DNA from 2 places in the Streptomyces sp. DS1-CR2 genome. Region 2 is predicted to be linked to the other one. Evidence: riboswitches for the same ligand, from Rfam matches in the RefSeq annotation. Region 2 holds a riboswitch; the other holds the start of a gene.
What was found. A riboswitch is a leader RNA that binds a small molecule or an ion and turns the genes downstream of it on or off. The one in region 2 is predicted to bind glycine.
Positions count from the first base shown of each region.

Region 1: linked by a shared signal. The riboswitch ahead of gcvP (aminomethyl-transferring glycine dehydrogenase) and the one ahead of gcvT (glycine cleavage system aminomethyltransferase GcvT) in region 2 are both predicted to bind glycine.

Region 1 is NZ_CM147085.1:1,771,364-1,774,956, forward strand. It holds gene gcvP (aminomethyl-transferring glycine dehydrogenase) at 1-1,576, opposite strand, end outside; glycine riboswitch at 1,760-1,855, opposite strand; gene ACY0PA_RS08920 (PRC-barrel domain-containing protein) at 1,970-2,353, shown strand; gene ACY0PA_RS08925 (DNA polymerase IV) at 2,339-3,593, opposite strand, start outside.
Region 2 is NZ_CM147085.1:6,042,051-6,045,643, reverse strand. It holds gene ACY0PA_RS28895 (enhanced serine sensitivity protein SseB) at 1-570, opposite strand, end outside; gene ACY0PA_RS28890 (AAA family ATPase) at 677-1,294, opposite strand; glycine riboswitch at 1,491-1,594, shown strand; glycine riboswitch at 1,595-1,706, shown strand; gene gcvT (glycine cleavage system aminomethyltransferase GcvT) at 1,754-2,878, shown strand; gene gcvH (glycine cleavage system protein GcvH) at 2,971-3,354, shown strand; gene glyA (serine hydroxymethyltransferase) at 3,368-3,593, shown strand, end outside.

The sequences.
Region 1 (3,593 bases), 4.3 Mb from region 2:
CCGGCTCCATCTCCGTCGTCGCGTTGAGCTTCATCGTGCAGGAGCCCAGCGGGATCATGCCGCGGTCGAGCGCGTAGTCACGGTCGGCCAGCTTGCGCAGGTAGCGCAGCATCGAGGTCTCGGAGCGGTGCGCGTGGAACACGGGGTGCGTCAGGTAGTCGTCCCCGCGCAGGAGGTCCGCGGGCAGCGTGTCCTCGGCGGCCGCGTCGAGCGCGTCGACATCGGCCTCGACACCGAACGCGGTCCAGACGGCGCCCAGTTGGGTACGCGTCGTGGTCTCGTCACACGAGATCGACACGTGGTCGGCGTCCACCAGGTGGAGGTTGACGCCACCCTCGCGCGCGGCGCTGACGATGTCGGCGCCGCGCCCGGCGGCCTTCACGGTCAGGGTGTCGAAGTAAGCGCCGTGCACGACCTCGACACCGCCGGCCTTGAGGCCCGCGGCGAGCAGCGTCGCGTACCGGTGGGTGCGCCGCGCGATGCCCTTGAGTCCGTCGGGTCCGTGGTACACGGCGTACATGCCGGCCATGACGGCGAGCAGCACCTGAGCGGTACAGATGTTGCTGGTGGCCTTCTCCCGCCGGATGTGCTGCTCACGGGTCTGCAGCGCGAGGCGGTACGCCTTGTTGCCGTCGGCGTCGACGGAGACGCCCACGAGGCGGCCGGGCAGGCTGCGTGCGAACTTCTCGCGGACCGCCATGTAGCCGGCGTGCGGACCGCCGAAGCCCATCGGGACTCCGAAGCGCTGCGTGGTACCGACGGCGATGTCGGCGCCGAGCTCGCCGGGCGAGGTCAGCAGCGTGAGGGCGAGCAGATCGGCAGCGACCGTGACGACGGCGCCCAGCTCGTGAGCCTGCTCTATGACCGGCTTGATGTCGCGGACAGCTCCGGAGGCGCCCGGGTACTGGATCAGGACGCCGACGACGCCGCGCTCGGCGACCTCGGCCGGGATGCCCTCGGAGAGGTCGGCGACGACGACCTCGACACCGGTCGGCTCGGCGCGCGTCTGGATCACGGCGATGGTCTGCGGCAGGGCGTCCGCGTCGACCACGAAGGCACCGTTCTTGACCTTGCCGATGCGCCGCGACAGCGCCATGGCCTCGGCCGCGGCCGTGCCCTCGTCGAGCAGCGAGGCGCCCGAGGTCGGCAGGCCGGTCAGCTCCGCGACCATCGTCTGGAAGTTGAGCAGTGCCTCGAGCCGGCCCTGCGAGATCTCCGGCTGGTAGGGCGTGTACGCCGTGTACCAGGCCGGGTTCTCCATGACGTTGCGCAGGATGACGGGCGGCGTGAACGTGCCGTAGTAACCGAGTCCGACCATCGAGTCGAGGACCTGGTTGCGGTCCGCGAGGGAGCGGAGTTCGGCGAGCACCTCGGCCTCGGTGCGGGCCCCGGGAAGATCGAGCGCCTCGGCGCTCTTGATCACGTCCGGGACCGCGGCCGCCGTCAGCTCGTCGAGCGAGCCGTACCCGACCTGCGCGAGCATCTTGGCCTGCGCTGCTTCATCCGGACCGATATGGCGCTGCTCGAAGGGGATTCCCTGCTCCAGCTGGGAGAGCGGAATACGGTTGGCGGTCATTGCGGAGGCCTCCTGGTCATACGACCTGCGAGGGGCACCACGGCGCGGGTGCCCGGACGGCCTCCCCCTCTGTCATCTCAACCTGAGAGCTTCACCGGCGTACCCCACATCACGAAGGGCATGCCGACTTTCACCGTCGGTGAGAGCGGAGGCCTGAACGCCCGCCCTGCTTTCCAGAGTGACCTCGTCCGTGCGGTACAGGGGCCTGAGAGATTCCGGGGAGGAGTTGCTCCTTCGGCGCCTCCGGTGTCATCCGGAGGACTCTCCCGCACGGGGTCAGCAGCCATCGCCAGCCTACCAGCGGCGACAACGCCCCCGGCTTCGAGTGGCCGCCGTCACCAATGTGCACTTTGGTAGTGCTTACGGATGAGTTGCGAGCAGCTGGAGGGCCCCGTGCAGACCGATGTCGATCCGCGAAACCTGATCGGCCGCAAGGCGTTCGACCGCAACGGAGCCAAAATCGGGACTGTCGACGAGGTCTACCTCGACGACGCGACCGGGGTCCCGGAGTGGGCGGCCATACGCACAGGCCTGTTCAGCCGGGACGCCTTCGTCCCCCTGGAGCCGAGCGAGCTGGTGGAGGGCACCCTGCGCATCCCCTTCGAACGCTCCCTGATCAAGGACGCCCCCGACTTCGGGGTCGGCCGTCACCTCTCTCCCGAGCAGGAGCTCCAGCTCTACCACCACTACGGGCTCGACGTCACGGGCCCGGACGACCCCGAGCCCCCTCAGGACCGCAACTTCGGCAAGATCGCCGGCACATCAGACGACACCTGACCCGGCACCCTGCTCCCCCGCGTCAACCCGCCTCACGTCGCCCTCCGCCACCAGCGGCAGCGGCTCCGCGGGGACGAGCGCGGGGTCGTCGGTGCGGAACGTACGCACTCGCCCCGGCTCCGAGTACGGCGTCTCGAAGCGCACCGTCACCCTCCCGAGCCCGCTCCCCTGCACCCACCCGTGCCCGAACTCCTCGTGCCGCACGTCGTGCCCGGCCACCCAGCGCCGGTCCGCGGCCTCGACGACCTCCTCGGCAGCCACCTGGCCCTCATCCCCCGCACCATCCACCCCTTCCGTCTCCCCCTCACCCTCGGCCGCGTGCGCCTTGGCCTCGGCCTGCGCCTGCGCGAACAGATCCTCCTGCGTGTAGTCGGCCAGACCCGTCACTCCCACGCCCAGCAGCCGCACCCCGCCCGTCGTGTCCACGGACTCCAGGAGCCGCGCCGCCGCCTCCCGCACCACTGCGGGGTCGTCGGTGGGCCCGCGCAGGGTCTCGGATCTCGTCAGCGTGGAGAAGTCGTAGCGCCGCACCTTGAGGACCACGGTCCGCCCCGACCGCTCCGCCCCCCGCAACCGCTGCACGCACCGCTCCGCAAGCCGCTGCACCTCGGTCCGCACCCGCACCCGGTCGTGGATGTCCACGTCGTACGTGTCCTCGACCGACACCGACTTGGCGTCCCGCTCTGCCACCACGGGCCGGTCGTCGTGCGCGAGAGCCATGGCGTACAGCGACGCCCCGTGCGACTTCCCCAGCAGCCGTACGAGCTCGTCCTCGCCCGCCTCCGCGATCTCCTCGACCGTGGTGATCCCGGCACGTCTCAGATGGTCCCCGGTCGCCGGCCCCACGCCGGGCAGCGTGCGCACGGACATGGGCCCGAGCATGGCGCGCTCGGTGCCGGGCACGATCAGCCTCAGACCGTCCGGCTTGGCCTCCTCGGAGGCGATCTTCGCCAGCATCTTCGACGCCGCGATCCCGACAGAGCCGGTCAGGCCGGTCACGGCCCTGATCTCCTCCCGCAGCCGCTCACCGGCCAGCCGCGCCGACGCGGCGTCCCAGGCCACCTCACCGGCCTCAAGATCGACGAACGCCTCGTCGAGGCTCAGCGGCTCCACCAGCGGCGACAGCTCCCGGAGCAGCCCCATCACCTGCTCGCTGACCTCGCGGTACAGCTGGAAGCGCGGTACGAGATACGCCGCATTGGGCGCGAGCCTTCGCGCCTGTCCGATCGGCATCGCCGAG
Region 2 (3,593 bases):
GGCGCCGCCCTCGACGCTGGCGAGGCAGCGGCGGGCGGTCAGGACGACGCCGGACGCCTCGAACTCCTCGCGCACGGCGGCCAGGAAGTCGACCGGGTCGTCCTGCCAATCGGGCTCGTAGAGGCTGACCCGGCCGCCCGTGGCGGGCCCGTCCAGCGGCGTACGGCCGGACTTGCACAGCTCGGCGACGGCGGGCGGGGGCAGCGGGACGCCGACGGCGCCGTCCGGATTCACCGCGATGCCGACCTGCGGGGGCAGCCCGCGCGCGAACTCGACGGCCGGCGCGACCGTGCAGCCCATCCGGTCGCCGACGACCGCGAGGAACTGCTCCTCGGAGCTGAAGACGGGCACATAGGCCTGGCCCTCGATCTCCAGCGTCGGCAGGTCGAGGTTCGGGCTGCCGGGTCCGCCGCCCTGGGGCAGCGGTATCCACACCTGGCTGCGCCCGAGGACCTCGACGATCCGGCCGCCCGCCGAGTCGACCCCGAGGGAGGCGGCGAGCACCTCCTCGAGCTCGTTGGCCGGCCACCCGCCGTACGGATGTGCGTGAGCCTGCGCCGGAATGTCCATGTGCCTACCACCCGCTCTGGAACCGCTCTGTCTGCGGCCGAACCCTAGCGCGTGCGGGTGGCAGAACACCCTCCGCGTCCGTAGGTGCACAGACGGTCGCGGCCGGTCAACTCCCCTCGAACCCGATCCCGTTCAGCACATCCGTCGCGTCCCGGTCGAGCAGCACCGCGGACGCGCAGCCCCACGGCAGGTCACCGCGCTCGGCGGACTCCACCAGGCCGGCGACCGCGCGGCGGTGCCGGGCGAACGCGTAGCGCGAGACCCCGCGGCCGCGGTCCCGCTGGCCCGCGAGCGCCGTGTCCGCGCCGACGTCGAGCAGCATCAGATGCAGGTCCGCGCCGCGCCGCCCGGCCTCCTTGGCCAGCCAGCGCCGCACCCAGCGTTGCGTGCCGCAGTCGTGCAGGACGACGCTGCCTCCCGAGCGCAGGGCCCGCCGCAGCCCGGCGAAGTGCGCGAGCCGCACGAGCGGGCGGTACACGGCGTACGGGAGCAGCCGCGGCAGCCGGGCCGCCCAGCGGTCACGCGTGTCCTGCGAGTCGATGCGCACGGCTCCCCCGGCACCGACCACGCGGCGCATCAGCGTGGACTTGCCACTGCCCGGGAGCCCCGAGACCACGATCAGGTCACCCCGCGCGAAGCCGAGGCGCCTCGGCGTGCGACCACCTCTGCCGCGCAGATCCCTGACGACCGGCCCGCGCCCTGTCGCCGCCCCGGGGCGGGGCACAGCGCGCTGCCCGACCCCTGCCGCCGCGTACGCACCCGCCACTGCCTTGTGCACCGTGATCGTCCTCCCCTTCCGGTCACGCCACCCTTTCCCGCCAAGTGTAAAGAGACGGTAATGCCCTACAAGTGGATTCCCCGTACGGTGGGCATGCAATGATGTGCGCGCCAAGAGCACGACCAACTGCATACCGGCCGCTTGAATCCGCGCGGGAGAGCTCCCCGGACGCCTACGCGTCCCCGGGGGCGCCGAAGGAGCAAGTTCCTCCCTTGAATCTCTCAGGCCCCGTACCGCGCGGGCGAGGCATATCTGAAAAGCGGGCGGCCTTCGGCCGCTCCACCCAAGGTGCAAGCCGCGACCACCTGTACGTGTGGCGCCGGCGAACCTCTCAGGTTCCGATGACAGATGGGGAGGAAGACCATCGCCCTCGTCTGTCATGCCTGGGATCCTGGAGCACCACTCATGAGCAACGTCCCCCGTAAGACCGCCCTCGACGCCCTGCACCGCTCGCTGGGCGCGACGATGACCGACTTCGCGGGCTGGGACATGCCGCTGCGGTACGGCAGCGAGCGCGACGAGCACATCGCGGTCCGCACCAAGGCGGGCCTCTTCGACCTGTCGCACATGGGCGAGATCACCGTCACCGGGCCGCAGGCCGTCGATCTCCTCGACTACGCCCTCGTCGGCAACATGTCCACGATCGGCCCCGGCCGCGCCCGCTACACCATGATCTGCCAGGAGGACGGCGGGATCGTCGACGACCTGATCGTCTACCGCCTGGGCGAGCACGAGTACATGGTCGTCGCCAACGCGGGCAACGCGCAGATCGTCCTCGACGCGATCACCGAGCGCGCCGCCGGCTTCGACGCCGAGGTCCGCGACGACCGCGACGCCTACGCGCTGATCGCCGTCCAGGGCCCCGAGTCCCCCGGCATCCTGAAGTCCCTCACGGACGCCGACCTGGACGGCCTCAAGTACTACGCGGGCCTGCCCGGCACCGTCGCCGGCGTCCCGGCCCTCATCGCCCGCACCGGCTACACCGGCGAGGACGGCTTCGAGCTGTTCGTCGCCCCGGAGCACGCCGAGAAGCTGTGGCAGGCGCTGACCGACGCGGGCTCGCCGGTCGGGCTCGTCCCCGCCGGCCTCTCCTGCCGCGACACGCTGCGCCTGGAGGCCGGCATGCCGCTGTACGGGCATGAGCTGACGACGGCGCTGACCCCCTTCGACGCCGGTCTCGGCCGCGTCGTGAAGTTCGAGAAGACGGGCAACGAGGGCCGCTTCGTGGGCCGCGAGGCGCTCCAGGCCGCCGCCGAGCGCGCCGAGACCGCGCCGCCGCGCAAGCTCGTCGGCCTGATCGCCGAGGGCCGCCGGGTGCCGCGCGCCGGGATGTCCGTGGTCGCCGACGGCAAGGTGATCGGCGAGGTCACCTCCGGTGCCCCCTCTCCCACGCTCGGCAAGCCGATCGCCATCGCCTACGTGGACGCGGCGCACGCCGCCCCCGGCACCGAGGGCGTGGGCGTGGACATCCGCGGCGCCCACGAGCCGTACGAGGTCGTGGCGCTGCCGTTCTACAAGCGCCAGAAGTAGTCCGACCAGTCCTCACGGGGGCCGCCGGAAGTAACCCAGCGCACACCCCTCTCGTTCCGCAGCACCCACCCGCGTACAGGAGAATTCAGATCATGAGCAACCCCCAGCAGCTGCGCTACAGCAAGGAGCACGAGTGGCTGTCGGGCGCCGAGGACGGCGTCTCGACGGTCGGCATCACCGAGTTCGCGGCCAACGCGCTCGGCGATGTCGTCTACGCCCAGCTCCCCGAGGTCGGTGACACGGTGACTGCGGGCGAGACCTGCGGCGAGCTCGAGTCGACCAAGTCCGTCAGCGACCTGTACTCCCCGGTCACCGGCGAGGTCGTCGAGGCGAACCAGGACGTCGTGGACGACCCGTCGCTGGTGAACTCCGCCCCGTTCGAGGGCGGCTGGCTGTTCAAGGTCCGCACCTCGGAAGAGCCGAAGGACCTGCTCTCCGCGGACGAGTACGACGCGTTCTCCGGCTCCGGCAACTAGGGACACCACGACTATGTCGCTCATGAACACCTCGCTGCACGAGCTCGACCCGGACGTCGCCGCCGCGGTCGACGCCGAGCTGCTCCGCCAGCAGTCCACCCTCGAGATGATCGCGTCGGAGAACTTCGCTCCGGTCGCCGTCATGGAGGCCCAGGGCTCGGTCCTGACCAACAAGTACGCCGAGGGCTACCCCGGCCGGCGCTACTACGGCGGCTGCGAGCACGTCGACGTCACCGAGC